Regions from separate parts of the Bradyrhizobium sp. AZCC 2262 genome, predicted to be linked through region 1. Evidence: predicted binding sites of a transcription regulator. Region 1 holds the regulator's gene; each other region holds the start of a gene.
The links. The regulator LexA, encoded in region 1, represses DNA repair genes until DNA is damaged. The targets are predictions, from matches to a motif close to TGTTCNNNNTGTGTTCNG.
Positions count from the first base shown of each region.

Region 2: the regulator LexA is predicted to act here: its motif matches at 2,228-2,245, upstream of recA (recombinase RecA).
Region 3: the regulator LexA is predicted to act here: its motif matches at 2,431-2,448, upstream of V1283_RS14200 (three-Cys-motif partner protein TcmP).

Region 1 covers NZ_JAZHRT010000001.1:3,923,549-3,928,583, reverse strand. The annotation lists gene V1283_RS18725 (ComEC/Rec2 family competence protein) at 1-814, shown strand, start outside; gene V1283_RS18720 (hypothetical protein) at 883-1,164, opposite strand; gene V1283_RS18715 (hypothetical protein) at 1,202-1,618, opposite strand; gene lexA (transcriptional repressor LexA) at 1,842-2,543, opposite strand; gene V1283_RS18705 (molybdopterin molybdotransferase MoeA) at 2,757-3,968, opposite strand; gene V1283_RS18700 (HAD-IA family hydrolase) at 4,082-4,705, opposite strand; gene V1283_RS18695 (hypothetical protein) at 4,884-5,035, shown strand, end outside.
Region 2 covers NZ_JAZHRT010000001.1:1,220,196-1,225,230, reverse strand. The annotation lists gene gcvP (aminomethyl-transferring glycine dehydrogenase) at 1-827, shown strand, start outside; gene recA (recombinase RecA) at 1,035-2,126, opposite strand; gene V1283_RS05610 (hypothetical protein) at 2,695-2,865, shown strand; gene V1283_RS05605 (hypothetical protein) at 3,138-3,263, shown strand; gene V1283_RS05600 (hypothetical protein) at 4,148-4,327, shown strand; gene V1283_RS05595 (DUF6894 family protein) at 4,546-4,800, shown strand; gene V1283_RS05590 (PilZ domain-containing protein) at 4,835-5,035, opposite strand, start outside.
Region 3 covers NZ_JAZHRT010000001.1:3,025,743-3,030,777, forward strand. The annotation lists gene radA (DNA repair protein RadA) at 1-633, opposite strand, end outside; gene V1283_RS14195 (DUF5131 family protein) at 845-1,597, shown strand; gene V1283_RS14200 (three-Cys-motif partner protein TcmP) at 1,600-2,427, opposite strand; gene V1283_RS14205 (adenylate/guanylate cyclase domain-containing protein) at 2,578-3,972, opposite strand; gene V1283_RS14210 (prohibitin family protein) at 4,318-5,035, opposite strand, start outside.

The DNA.
Region 1 (5,035 bases):
GGCGGGCCTGCTCGGTCTCGTCGCGATGCCGTTCGGCTTCGATCGCCTGTTCTGGGCGATCATGGGCGTCGGCATCGACTGGATGATTTCCGTAACCCAATGGGTCGCGGCGTTGCCTGGCGCGGTCGGCCGGGTGCCGGCGTTCGGCATCGGCCCGCTGATTGTGGCCAGTCTCGGCATCATCCTGCTCGGCCTGTTGCGAACGCCGCTGCGCTGGTCGGGCGCCGTGCTGGTGCTGGTAGCGGCGCTGTGGGCGGCGAGGGTGCCGCAGCCGGACATCCTCATCTCCGCCGACGGCCGCCATGTCGGCGTCCGCGGGCAGGATGGCCTGCTGCATCTGATGCATGCGGCCAAAGGCTCCCGCGATGTCTTCCTGCTGAAGGAGTGGCTGGCGGCGGATGCGGACGCGCGAACGGCGGCTGACGCGTCGCTCACCGCAGGCGTCTCATGCGACGACCTTGGCTGCGTGATGCAAACCGGCGGCGGCCTGATCGCGCAGGCGCACAAGCCCGAGGCGCTGGCGGACGATTGCGAGCGTGCGGCGCTCATTGTGACCATGCGGCAGGCGCCCGCTTCATGCACGGCTTCCGTCATAAATGCCGAACGGCTGCGGCGGCAGGGCGCGATGGCGTTGCGGCAAGGCCGTGAGGGATTTGTCGTCGAGGCGGCAAAACCGAGGGGCATCGACCGCCCGTGGTCGCCGGCCATCGCCGACGAGAGCGAGGCAGACACCACCGTGCTTGCGCCGCGAGTGGTGCCGCCGCGCGCCGTCGACGCCACCCCCGCCGAGGCCGACCTTCAGGCGGAGGAGTAGGCGAAACATAGCGTTTTCGAGCGAAGTGGAAGCCGGTTCGCGTAAAGAAAACGCGTCAAGACAAAAAACTAGTGCTCGTCGAGCGAGGGACTTGAGGGGTGGGCCGGTATTTCGAAAGCGCCGAGGTGGAATTCCTCGGGCGCGTCGGGGGTCGACGGCAGGTTGACCAGCGTGAACGACGCCTCGGGGAATTGCCGCCAGATCGCGAGATCTTCGGCCGTGATGGTGAGCCAGCCGTACCGGAACATGTACCGTCCGGGTTCCGTGACGCGACCGGCTCTTTGCCATGTGACTTTGTTGACCACCGACCGCCCCTCGGTGCCGAGTTTCTCACAAAACCATATCAGCATGATCCGCCGGCATAAACCGGCGGATCAAGCGCGTCGTCTAACCGGTCACGATGGATTCGGCCGGTGGCGCTTCCGTCACCTTCGCCGCACGTTCGCCCTCGGTCACAGGCAATTGCAGCACGGTCGCGCGCTGGCCTTCGCAAAGCTGCGTCACCAGCACATGGCTTCCGTCGGGAAATTCGATCGCGTCATGGTGGCGATCGGACACTTCGGGCTCGATCTGGTTGAACTTGGCGACCCGCCAGTCGGTGGTTCGCGTCCAGATCCACCGGTTGTCGTATCGGACGTCCTGGGCGAACGCCAGTTCGGTGCCGGGAAGCATGCAGACCGCCACTGCCGGCTCGCGTTCCGACGCAAAGCCGCGGGTCGATGTACCGCGGAATGTCGTGGTGATCAGCGTCTCGCCGACCTGGGCAGGCCGCGTCTTCACCGCATGCAGGCTATAGTCACACATCGGATGGCTCCCTCGTTTGAGATAGCGGACCCGTGTCTGGAAGGAGGCACCGGCCTCTATCAGAGCTGACTTGGCGCACAGCGTTTTCTTGCTTCTGGGCAATTCTGCGACTGGCGCACTACGTCTAAATCACAAACGCGCTAACGCGGCTTGGTTCCAGGCGCGCACAAAAAACCCTCGCCGAAGGCCGGGGCGTCGCAGTCGTGTCCGCAAAGCCAGCCGGTCAGTATTTGCGGTAAAGCCCGATCAATTTGCCCTGAATCCGGACCCGGTTCGGCGGCAGGATGCGGACTTCGTAGGCAGCATTGGCGGGCTCCAGCGCGATCGAGGCGCCGCGGCGGCGGAAGCGCTTTAGCGTGGCTTCCTCCTCGTCGATCAGCGCCACCACGATGTCGCCGGTGTCGGCGGTCTCATTGCGCTGGATCAGCGCCATGTCGCCGTCGAGAATGCCGGCGTCGATCATGGAATCGCCGCGCACTTCGAGCGCGTAGTGCTCGCCGGAGCCGAGCATGTCAGGCGGCACGCTGATGGTGTGGCTGCGGGTCTGCAGCGCCTCGATCGGCGTACCGGCGGCGATCCGGCCCATCACGGGGACGGCGACCGGGCGATTGCCATCGTCCTCGGTAGTCGGCGCGCTCACCGTGCGCTTGCCGAGCGTGCCTTCGATGACGCTCGGCGTGAAGCCGCGGCGGCCGTTGCCGGCGGCTGCCAGCTCCGGCAGCTTGATGACTTCGATGGCGCGGGCGCGGTTGGGCAGGCGGCGGATGAAGCCGCGCTCTTCCAGCGCCGTAATCAGGCGGTGGATTCCGGATTTCGAGCGCAGGTCGAGCGCATCCTTCATCTCGTCGAAGGAGGGCGGTACGCCGGCCTCTTTCAGCCGTTCATTAATGAAACGCAGAAGTTCGTACTGTTTGCGCGTAAGCATCGCGAGCATTCCCCCGGTTGGCACAAATCTTTCGGTCCCGAATCTCTGGGGTCCATCACGAGAGTCCCCAAAACTCCCAGTCATAGACACTAGCAGTCGAAACAAATCATGAACGGACACTATATGTTCGATATGTGTTCCGCAACCACTTAATTTCAGGTGAACGCGTCGCGGCTTCGGCCCAAGACCACCTTTACAGGCACGCTCAGGACGTCATTCCGGCAGCCGGAGCAGCTCGCAAGGCGAACCCTTTGCGGCAGCCGGCGCGAACGGCGGACGTATCACAAGTGCCCGTGCCGCAGCGAGATTCCCGAGCAGCGATGAATCCTGGAGATTCACCGGCACCGCGATCAGCGTGCCGTCCTCGCGCGCTTCGAGGCGTGCGCGAAGATAGTCTTCGCGCTGGTCGTTGGCGGCGAGATCGCGCCCCAACAGGGCGCTTTCGCGCCGGTGATGGATTGTGTCGCGGCCCGACAGCGCACGAATCAACGGGACCAGAAACAGGAAACCGCAGACATAGGAAGAGACGGGATTGCCGGGCAGGCCGATCACGCGCATCGTGCCGAGCCTGCCATGCATCATCGGCTTGCCGGGCCGCATGGCTATGCGCCAGAACGCCATGGTCGTGCCCTCGGCCTCCAGCGACTGTTTGACGAGGTCGTGGTCGCCGACCGAGGCGCCGCCCATGGTGATCAGGATATCCGCGTCCGCCTCGCGCGCACGGCGGATGCCTTGCGTGGTGGCGGGGACCGTGTCGGCGGCGATTCCGAGATCGACGACCTCGGCGCCCTCGGCGCGCGCCAGCGCCCGCAAGCCGTAGCCGTTGGAATAGACGATCTGGCCAGGGCCGGGGATCTCGCCCGGCATCACCAACTCGTCGCCGGTGCCGAGGACCGCGACTTTCGGGCGGCGGTGCACCGCAAGCTCCGGATAGTTCATGCCGGCGGCGAGCGACAGATCGCGGTCGGCGAGGCGGCGTCCGCGATTGAGCAAAACATCGCCCTCGCGGAAATCGACGCCGGCGGGCCGGATATGCCGCCCCGCAACGGCGGCTTCCGTGATGGTGATCTGATCGCCGTCGACGCCGGTATCCTCCTGGATGATGACGGCGTCGGCGCCATCAGGGATCACGCCGCCGGTGAAGATCCGCACCGCTTCGCCTCGGCCTACCTTCCGCTCGAACGGGCGGCCGGCGGCGACCTCGCCGATCACCTTCAGCCGCACCGAGAGATCGGGGGAATCCGCCGCGCGCACCGCGTAGCCGTCCATCGCCGACATCGCCTGCGGCGGCTGCGTCCGCCGTGCCGCGACGTCGCGCGCCAGCACGCGATGAAAGGCATCGTCGAGCGCGATCATTTCCTCGGGCAGGGGGACCGCGCCGGCAAGGATCGCAGCAAGCGCATCGGCGACAGGCATCAAGGCCACGGGCAGACCTCCAGGAGCATGATCCGGAAAGGTGGACACCGGTTTTCCGAATAGATTATGCTCAAATCAAAGGGATAGAGCGGGATGACGGTTCGAAGCAACGTCATCGCGCTCTAAACTTCAAGTGCGGTCAGTGCCCTTGCCACGTCATCCGTCGATGTCACGTGGATGGCACAAAGGCCGCGCGCCCGCGCACCTTCGATATTGGCGGCCGAGTCGTCGAAGAACAGGATCCGCGACGCCGGCACGCCGATCGCCTTTACCACATGATCATAGGCCTCCGCGTCGGGTTTGCGCAAACCGATGCTCGAGGACAGGAATATCTGGCGGAAATGGCTGAGTACGTCGGCATAGGCCTGCGAGAAATGCGCGACATGGGCCGGATTGGTGTTGGAAAACGCATAGAGCGGCATGCGTTTGGCGGCGCTTGCCAGCAGCGGCGCAATACCGGGCATCTCGCCGGTGAAGATCGCGTTCCAGCCTTCCAGGAACTGCGCGTCGGTGAGGCCGATGTCGAGGGACTGGCGCAGGCCCGCAAAGAACGCCGCGTCGTCGATACGGCCGGTCTCGTGATGCTTGAAACTGTCGTTGACGACAAAGCGCCCGGCGAGGTCGGCAGGCTCGCAGCCCGCGTGCCCTGCCCAGTTCACCATCACGGAATCGAAACTGATATCGAGCACGACACGGCCGAGGTCGAACAGCAACACGTCGACGGAGGAGGGGGGCGGCACTTTCATGGCAATCGTTTACAAAACTGGTCAGGCATGGGCAACGGGCTGGACCGATTTCGGCCCGATCCAGCGCTTAAGCCGGTGTCCGAGCTGTGCTATAGCGGTTTGGGGCGAAGTGGATGTCGGCTCGCGTGAAGAAAGCGCGTCAAAAATAGCGCCTTGGTTTGAAATAGGGAGTGGCGGCATGAAAATCCTGGGCAGAATCTTGGGCGCAACATTTGTGATCGCCTCACTCGCCGGTCCGGCTTGGGCCCAAGGCGGGCCCGCCAGATACGGTGAGCCCGACAAGCCCAAGACGCCTGCGGAAATCGCGGCCGAGAAGGACGCCGAGCGGGC
Region 2 (5,035 bases), 2.7 Mb from region 1:
TTGGTCTGTCGCGGCCCGGCGATTACGGCGCCGACGTCTCCCACCTCAATCTGCACAAGACCTTCTGCATCCCGCATGGCGGCGGCGGCCCGGGCATGGGGCCGATCGGCGTAAGAGCGCATCTTGCGCCCTATCTCCCCGGACATCCCGCAACCGACGGCGCGGCGCCGGCTTCCGTCGGACCGGTGTCGGCGGCGCCGTTCGGCTCGGCGTCGATCCTGACCATCTCCTACATCTACATCCTGATGATGTCGGGCGAAGGCCTGACGCGCGCCACCGAGATAGCGATCCTCAACGCCAATTACATCGCAAGCCGGCTCGATCCGCATTTCCCTGTACTCTACAAAAACGCAAAAGGCCGCGTCGCGCATGAGTGCATCATCGATCCCCGTCCTTTGAAGGCGACCAGCGGCGTCACCGTCGACGACATCGCAAAACGGCTGATCGACTACGGCTTCCACGCGCCGACCATGAGCTTTCCGGTGCCGGGCACGCTGATGATCGAGCCGACCGAATCGGAATCCAAGACGGAGCTGGATCGCTTCTGTGATGCCATGATCGCGATCCGCAACGAGATCGCCGAGATCGAAAAGGGCCGCTGGAAGGTCGAGGCCTCGCCGCTGCGCCACGCCCCGCACACCGTGCACGACATCGCCGACGATGCGTGGAGCCGCGCCTATAGCCGCGCCGAGGGCTGCTTCCCCGACGGCGTCTCGCGGACCGATAAATATTGGAGCCCGGTCGGGCGCGTCGACAATGTCTATGGCGACCGCAACCTGGTGTGCTCGTGCCCGCCGGTGGCGGACTACGCGCAGGCCGCGGAGTGACGGCCGAAAGGCCGTCGTTCCGGGGCGCGCCTTAGCGCGAACCCGGAATCTCGAGATTCCGGGTTCGCATCTTCGATGCGCCCCGGAATGACAGCGTAAATTTGCGGCGGGCAAAAACAAAACGGGCGCTGAAGACGTCGGCAACTCAACGTCTACAACACCCGTCCGTCACGTTTCAGGCCTTAACCCCTGAAGCGTTTCTGAAGCTTATTCGTCGCCCGCCGGCTCCTCGCCGTCGGCGTCGCGCTCGGCGGGGCCGGCGAGGATCTGTTCGGCGATCAGGCCGGAGTTCTGGCGGATCGCCGTCTCGATCTTGGCGACCATGTCCGGATTGGCCTTGAGGAAGGCTTTTGAGTTCTCGCGGCCCTGGCCCAGCCGCTGGCTGTCATAGGAGAACCAGGCGCCGGACTTTTCGACGATGCCGGCCTTGACGCCGAGGTCGAGGATTTCACCCATCTTGGAAACGCCCTCGCCATACATGATGTCGAACTCGACCTGCTTGAAGGGCGGCGCCAGCTTGTTCTTCACCACCTTGACGCGGGTGGTGTTGCCGACGACTTCGTCGCGCTCCTTGATCGCGCCGATGCGGCGGATGTCGAGGCGGACGGAGGCGTAAAATTTCAGCGCGTTGCCGCCGGTGGTGGTTTCCGGCGAGCCGTACATCACCCCGATCTTCATGCGGATCTGGTTGATGAAGATCACCATGGTGTTGGACTTGTTGATCGAGGCGGTGAGCTTGCGCAGCGCCTGGCTCATCAGCCGCGCCTGCAGGCCGGGCAGCGCATCGCCCATCTCGCCCTCGAGTTCGGCCTTCGGCACCAGCGCTGCAACGGAGTCGACCACCAGCACGTCGACCGCGCCCGAACGCACCAGCGTGTCGCAGATTTCCAGCGCCTGCTCGCCGGTGTCGGGCTGCGAGATCAGGAGCTCGTCGATGTTGACGCCGAGCTTGCGCGCATAGACCGGATCGAGCGCGTGTTCGGCATCGATGAAGGCGCAGATGCCGCCCTTCTTCTGCCCTTCCGCCACCGTGTGCAGCGCCAGCGTGGTCTTGCCCGACGATTCCGGCCCGTAGATTTCGACCACACGTCCCCTCGGCAGGCCGCCGACGCCCAGCGCGATATCGAGTCCGAGCGAGCCCGAGGAAATGGTCTCGATATCCATCGAGCGGTCGTTCTTGCCCAGCTTCATCACCGACCCCTTGCCGAACTGGCGCTCGATCTGGGAGAGCGCGGCGGACAGGGCCTTGGTCTTATCCATGGAGGATCCTTCGACGATACGCAGGGCAGTGGCGGACATAGTACGTGCTCCTTATGGCGGGGATTCGCGAGCGGGACAAACGGGCGGTGGCAGGTTTTGGATTCGATGGCCTATGGCAATCTTGTACCATGTTTGTTCTATGTTCGCAATATGTTCTTTTTGAATTGGGGAATACTGGCCTGATTTAACCTGTGGTGTCCTAAGTTAATTTGGGGAGTGTCCTAGTTAGGCCGCGTTCCCGGAATGTTTCCTTAGCGTCTAAGCACGAAAAAAGTAGAGCCGCTGGCTAGGCCGACCCCCGTTACAAATTTAGCAAAACGCGTGCTTTGACCGAATTGCCGGGCCGTGCAGTCGAAAAGCGAGCACGTCGTACTCGAAATGAAGATTCTGCGATACCGAGGTTCGCCCGGCAGATCGCCACAGAGCCTGATACGGCCCAGGCGTATCAAGGAACTAATTGCCGACATGGAACGGCAGCTCCGAGAGATCGACGAATAAGGCCGCCTCAGTCGCCGTCATAAATCCGTAATTTTACGGCATCGAACCTTTCGCCGATTCCAACAGTTGGATATCGTGTAAGGGCACCGGGCAATCGTAGGGCTGCGTGATGACGGGACACACTCAATTGGCAATCACACCACGCGACCGCTTTCTACAGGCGGCCGAAAAGGAACTCATCGCTTTCGAGCATCGCGAACGGGAATTTCTAAAAAGGGATCGCGAGGAGCGGGCTGCAAAATTGCAGATTCCCCTCGATAAGTTCGCCGCTCCTAATTAGCCAAACGGCCGCCTCCGTTGGCGGCCTCTTTCAAATTCCCCTTCCGCTATCGGTCCGATGCCCGACCTTCAGCGCCTGGCGCGAAACATGACCAACGCCCAATCTCAGCGCTCGCCTTAAGTTCACTTTTGTACGGTTCCCCCGGAACGGAATCCGCTGCGGTGCGTAATTGCATCGGGAGCGATGGAGCGTAACGGGTAGTAACGGGGAACCAGATTGTGCCGGGTAAAAAATATCTGACGGAACAAGCGGCAACCTTTTTGAAGTTTGCAATGGCCACCACGGATCCGGATGTCGCCGCGGGATTTCTCGACAAGGCCGCCGACCTTTCGGCCAGGAGTGAAGAGGCGCCGGACGCCAGCCCCCGGCCGCCTGATGTAGAGCAGCCGGAAAGCTAGCTCTCGCGATGAGGCCGCCGAACCGGCGGCCTCAACGTTTTTTATCGGTCGATCAGCAAAACAAGCCGCGGGCGACGTCGCTTACAATTTTAGGCGTGCTTGCAGTTTCATCTGAACCGACCGTCAAGACGCGCACGCTATGTCTTGCGGCATGCACATACAGAATGCCATGACCCACGAACCCGCCCTGCCGATGCATGGCGCCCGTCTCCTCGCGTGGCTGTTGAGCCTCAGCCGGGCTCCGGAGCCCTCGCGGGTGCCGCAACCGGTCCGGCCGGATGCGCCATCGAGACCCCATATGCCGCCAAGGCAGCCTTATCCAACGCGCCAGGAATAGGCGCCGGCCCCGCGCAGCCAAACGACCCCGCCGCATGGGGCTATGCAGCGAGGTCGCCGACGGCGGGGAAAATCTGGAGGACCACCCCGCCCTCCCGAGCAGATACGTCTGCCGCAAGGCCCCGTTTCAGCATGCAAAATGCGCAAATTCGTCTCGGGGCATTGAACCTTTCTCATACCGTCCAGACAAAATCTTGCCTGGGACATTGCATCACTCGGGGATTAGGCCTGCGCCGCCAAGCGACCATACTCCGCTTGCGCGGCGCAGCGCTTTTCAGCCGGGGCAAAGCGGGGCCGGCGGGGGAATTCAAACGCGCGTGCGGGGTTTGGAACGCCTATACAGCGCGGATAAGCGCGCGCGCCAACTGACGTCCTGATTGAGGTCCGTGCGGGTTATTCCCGGCCCTTTCCGCGCCTTCGCAGGCGTCCAGCCGGCGCCCGATCAAGTCTCATATGGTTGCATTTCCTAGTTGCACTTGTTGCTACCCGCAATTTCAAGCATTAAGTCTGGATTTCAGAGCAGTTGGGGCCTCGGCGGGATTTTTTGTATGATCTACAAGGGTGTTGAATTCACCTTGACGGCAGTCGCTCCGGGCATTTGGAAATGGCAATTCCGCATCGGCGACAAGGTCATCACGGGCAAGACCGAAGCCAGGCTCAATCTGCTTGCGATCCGGCGGGTCCAGCTTCGGATCGATCGGGAGCTGAAAAAGGCTGAACGGGAATAACCCGCTTCGCTGCGAAGCTCCGGCCAACCCCCATCGGAACAATCTCCAACGATTACAAAACCTTGCGACTTTATAATGCGACGCTTTATATGCTTGGCAACGGGCATGGGCCCGTAAAAACCCGGAGTTGATCTTTCCACGCGCCAGGAATCCACTCCGCCGATACTTTAGGCATTCGCAGGGTCAACGGCGGCCCATTTTATCTCTGGTCCATTGCCATGCCGGTCTTCTTCTTCAGCGTTCGACATGGCGAGGATGCATGCGTCAACAATGATGGCGCGGAGTTTGCCGATCATAACGCCGCCTGGAAGGAAATGACCGGCGTTTGCGGGGACATGATCGCGGACATTTCCCGGGGACTCTCCGAAAACGCCAAGTGGCAGATCGAATTGCTGGATGAAGCCAGGAAACCGGTATTCCGGATTCGCCTGGTTGCGGAGACGCTGCAGGACCCCGATCAGGAAGCGCGCTAATTCAGGCGTCCGCCTTTTTGGAAGCGGTACCCGTTTAACCGACCGGAGCAGCGCCCTTTCGCAGCTCCCGGGCGGAGATGAATCGGACGCCGACCATCTCGCCCCTGCGCCAGATCAACGAGCATACCCGGCGCACCTCGCCGCCCGCCGTGAGGGAAAGGCCGAACATCTTGGGAACAGCGAGGTCGCCCACATCCAGGCAGGCGCCGTTCTCGGAAATGTCGAGGATGTAGCA
Region 3 (5,035 bases), 900 kb from region 1:
AATGATCGCAGCTCCGGATTTTTTGGCGAAGCGAATGAGCGCCTGCGCGGAGGCGCGGACCTGCGTCACCGTTCCCGGCGCTGATTCCACCGTGTCGGTCCACATGGTCTGTATCGAATCGATTACGATCAGGCGCGGCACCGCGCCCTCCGACAGCGTCGAGACGATGTCTTCGACCGACGTTTCGGCGGCGAGCTGCACCGGCGCATCGGCAAGCCCCAGCCGCTCAGCACGCAGCCGCACCTGGGCCACGGCTTCTTCGCCCGAAATATAGACCGCGCGATGCCCGGCGCGCGCCAGCATGCTGGTGGCCTGCGTCAGCAAGGTCGATTTGCCGATGCCGGGGTCGCCGCCGACCAACAGCACCGAACCGCGGACAAAACCGCCACCGGTGACGCGATCGAGCTCCGTCATGCCGGAGGGCAGGCGCGGGGCGTCGTTGCTTTTTCCCGTCAGTGATTCCAGCGCAAACGTCCGCCCCCGGCGCTTTGAGCGAATCGACACCGGCACGCTGCCGGTCGTGTCCTCCTCGGCCAGCGTGTTCCACTCGCCGCAGGACTCGCACTTGCCCTGCCAGCGGTTATACGCCGCGCCGCAGTTCTGGCAGACAAAGGAGAGGGTGGATTTGGCCATGAAGGGAGTGAGTCGCAGTCTCGGTGGAACGGGCAATGTGTCATAGCATGACTGAGGTAGCATGGAGGCATGATATCATCCTGTTATACGTCGGACGTGCCGCAGGACGAAGACTTGTAGTAGAGGAGGTTCACACCGCTAGGGCACGATAAATCCAAGTAACCAAATCTAACCACTTTCTTGAGATTCTATAGACGCTTGAGAGAACTCCATGGCCGAAACATCAATCGAATGGACCGACGCGACTTGGAATCCTGTGGCTGGTTGCACCGTGCTTACAGCAGGCTGCACGAATTGCTACGCCATGCGGATGGCGGCCAGACTTGAGGCGATGGGGACTGCGAAGTACCGCGGCCTCACCCGGAAAAGCGGGCGACGCGCAGTCTGGACCGGCAAAATTCGTTTGGATTATGCATCGCTCGATACACCGAGAACGTGGTCAAAGCCACGCAAGGTTTTCGTCAACTCAATGTCCGACCTTTTCCATGATGATGTTCCAACTGAATTCATCGCTCGGGTTTGGGACGTGATGAAGGAAACACCTCGGCACACGTATCAAATTCTCACTAAGCGCCCCGAGCGCATGGCACACGTTCTAGCTCAACGATCATTCGAAATCCTCCCGAACGTCTGGCTCGGCACCAGCATTGAGGATGGTCGCGTTCTGTATAGGTTGGATGCCATTCGGCAGGTGCCAGCCGCAATCAGATTTGTTTCCCTTGAGCCGCTGATCGGGTCCGTAGCCGATGGCGATCTCACCGGCATCCATTGGGCGATCGTTGGTGGGGAGAGCGGCCCGCGCGCCCGCGAAATGAAGCCTGAGTGGGTCGACGAGATCGAGACGATGTGTCGTTCCTCTGGAACGGCCTTCTTCTTCAAACAGTGGGGTGGAAAAAATAAGAAGGCGGCCGGTCGCATACTAAATGGCAAGACCTACGATGAGATGCCCGACCTGCGGCCGTGATCTCATCGGTATTTTTTGAAAATGTCGCCGATGATTTTTTGCGCAACGGGTTTCTGAGAAGCAAAGAACAAGTAGTACACGACAGCATTGGTGCTGTTCTTCATCGGTAGGGGCTCGGGGACGAACTCGAAACCAGCCACTTTGCGCAGCCTTTCACGAAAGGCGCCTACAATCGCGTCATTTCCCTGTTTTACGATGTCTGGCGCACCGAACAAATTGCCTTGCGGGTGTTCGGCGTAGGCCGCTTCTCTCCAAGATTCATCACCCCAAAAGCTGTTCATGCGGTCAATGCCTTCCTTCGGAACGACGGAGGGATTCCGCCAGATCGCGTTCCTGTTCATGTCCATCACCGGAAAATTCAGGAACATGTCGATGGCCCGGGACTGACCTGCCATCTCCATCGCGCGCCATTCAAGGTGAAGACCGTAGGGGTCGAAGAGGCAAAGCGCTCGCTTAAATTCGCTGTACTTGATAGTCGGCAGAAGCGTTTGGGTGAGATATTTCGACGCGTCGCCCGTTTCTATGTGGACGTTACCGCGGCCGGCACAAAGCTTTTTCAGATGCGCCGTCTTCTGGGCGTCCATATCGATAAAAAAGAAACTGTCGAAAGGCGGCGTCGTCTTCAACGCGCGGGCCGGGCTACCGTCGATCGGCCCACCACTGCGCTTCGAGATGTGCACACCGGCGCCACTGAACGCGTCGACGTAGTATTTCTTCAGGCCTCGTTGATTGGCGAAAGCTGCGGTATAGGCCGAACCGTATTTCTCAACGATCTCAAGCTTTAGCTCGGACCAGATGCCAACCTCGTCGAATTTAAAGGGCGTAGGCACAGGCGTTGGTCATGTGTTGCTTCCACTTCTTCAAATGCTGCCACAAGTCCCTCCCAACGATCACTATTTTCATCGGAAGTGCTACCTGCATATCTAGCAACTTTAGGTAATTTTTCAACCACTGGCTATGCGCGCGTTCAATTCAGCGCATCAGGAAGCGATAGCGGGACATGTCCAGATGCCAATAGGTCGCTCAAGCCCACGAATGCTCTGTGCCGGCTGCTCGACGAGCAACGCGAAGTCTCCGCTCGAATGGCTGGATTCCGTCCGCGCCTGCTGCACCAGCGCGTCGCTAACCACGATGGCGCATCCGAATTCGCGGGTAAGCGCCTCGAGCCGGCTCGCCGCATTCACGGTGGTGCCGATCACGGCGAATTCGAGCCGGTTGAGGCCGATGTCCCCAAGCACGACCTGGCCATAGTGCAGTCCGACGCTGACCTGGATCGGCGGCTCGTTGCGATCTTTCCGTTCTCTGTTTAACTCCGCAATCGAATCGATCATACCCCTCGCGCAACGCAAGGCGTTCAGCGCGTCGGAATCGCCGGCGAACGGCGTACCGAATGTCGCCATCAGGCCGTCGCCGAGATACTTGTCGAGCGTTCCGCCGTGCCGAAACACTTCTCGTTCCATCCGCTCATGGAACTGTCGCAGCGTGCCGATAACCTCCTTTGGGTCTCGTCCATCGGCATAGGTAGTGAAGCCCACGATATCGGCAAACAAAACGGCGACGTCCTGGGTGTGAACCCGCGTGAGTGGCTCGTCATTGACAGACAGTTGCTCGACGACATTGGGGGAAAAATACCGCGCCAGGTTGGTCCGTTCGCGTTCAATCCCGGCGTGGCTGATCAGCAGGGCGTTGGAACGGCGCACCGCCAGCGCCAACGTCATGGCGACGATCAGGAACACCGTGATTTCTTGGAAGCGCTCCGGAATGCCGATCGATGAGGGGTTGATGATGTGGAACATCCTGACGTCGGAGCCGATGGCGGCTCGCACGCGTTCCGACAACTCGGCGTGGGTTTCGGGCTGCAGGTACGCCCAGCCCACCCCGATTGCCCACACGGCCGAGGTCCAGAAGCCCATCGCGACCACCGTTCGCCACGAATAGGCAAGGGTGGCGGTTGCGAGGAAGACAAAGAAATAGATGAAAGTCTCGAACCGGAATTGCATGCCGACCGGCCAGTTCGCGGCGCTCAACGGATTGGGCACGACCGTGAGCAGGGTAATTAACGCCAGATCGCAAAAGATCAGGAAAAGCTCCGGCAGCGAACGCCCTACTTTGCCGACGTTCAATTGGGCCCAGCCGATCGCGGCAAAAAGGCCGAGCATCACGACGTAGTAAATCACGTCCCAGTTCGGGTTGATGATCGGCAAGGTAACGGCAATCACCGCCAGCGCGACCCAGCGGGCCCGGACAGCGAGTAGAAGGCCTTGGCGCTTGCTTTCCGCAATGGCCGCTTCGGCGAACTTCTGGGTGTCTTGCTGGGCTTCGGTTCGTCCGGCCCGCCGGTCGCCGGAATAGGGGACATCAGCCGCTTCCGCCACTACGCTCAAGACGCATTCTCCCCGGTCGAGTATCGGATCGTGCAACTTGCACGGAGTCGTCGATCAAGGTGCCACGTCCGAGAAGCGGCCGCCACCGATCAACGGCGTCATATCTGATAAACGCGGCGGAGGTCAGGCCGTCGAGCAAAATCGGTTGTTACCGATCACCGGCTCGTGGGAAGCTCGCTCTTGCGCTTGCAAGGCAGATACGACTTGCCGTCGATACGGCAAGCCCGCCCGCGAGCGTGATGGTGAGGACTTTCCGCATGCTCGGTCTCGGATGTCGGATACGTCATGGCGACGTCCGGGATCATCCGGGACGCCGCCACGCGACAGGCTTCAGTTCTATTTCACCGACACGAACGGCACCGCCGAGCCCGGCACCATGGTGGTCGGCAGCACGCCGTTCCAGCGTTCGGCCTGCACCAGCGTGACGAGGTTGGGGTTGGTGCCGAGCGCCTTGGCGCGGGCTTCGATGGCGGCGGCTTCGGCTTCGCCGGTGATCCTGATATTGGTCGCCCGCGCTTCACCGTTCAGCCGCAGCGCGTCGGCGCTGGCCTGGGCCTCGGCGCGGACGGCGTTGGCCTTGGCGGTGGCCTGGGTGACGGTGATCTGCGCCTGCACTTTTTCGCGCTCGGCATTCTGCTGCAGCTTCTGCACCTCGACCTCGGCCAGCATGCGCTGCTCGATCGAGTGCAGATAGTTCGCACTGAACTCGATGTTTTCGAGCTGGACGCTCTCGATCATGATCATCGGGTCGTCCTTCAGCGATGCCGTGATGGCGTCCTTGATCGCGGCGTTGAGCGTTCCGCGCTCCTGGATCGCCTTCACGGCCGTGTAGCGGCCGAACACGATCTTGACCTGCTGATTGACGGCCGGGCTGACCACCTGCTTGACCGCGATGTCCAGTCCGCCGAATTTTGCATAGAGATCGGCGACCTTGTCCGGCGAGGCACGCAAGGTGACGCTGATCTTGAGGTCCGCGGGCTGCTGGTCGTAGGAGTAGGAGTTCATCTTGTCCCATGCATAGGTAAAGGTCTTGACGCTGACCCTCTCGACGCTG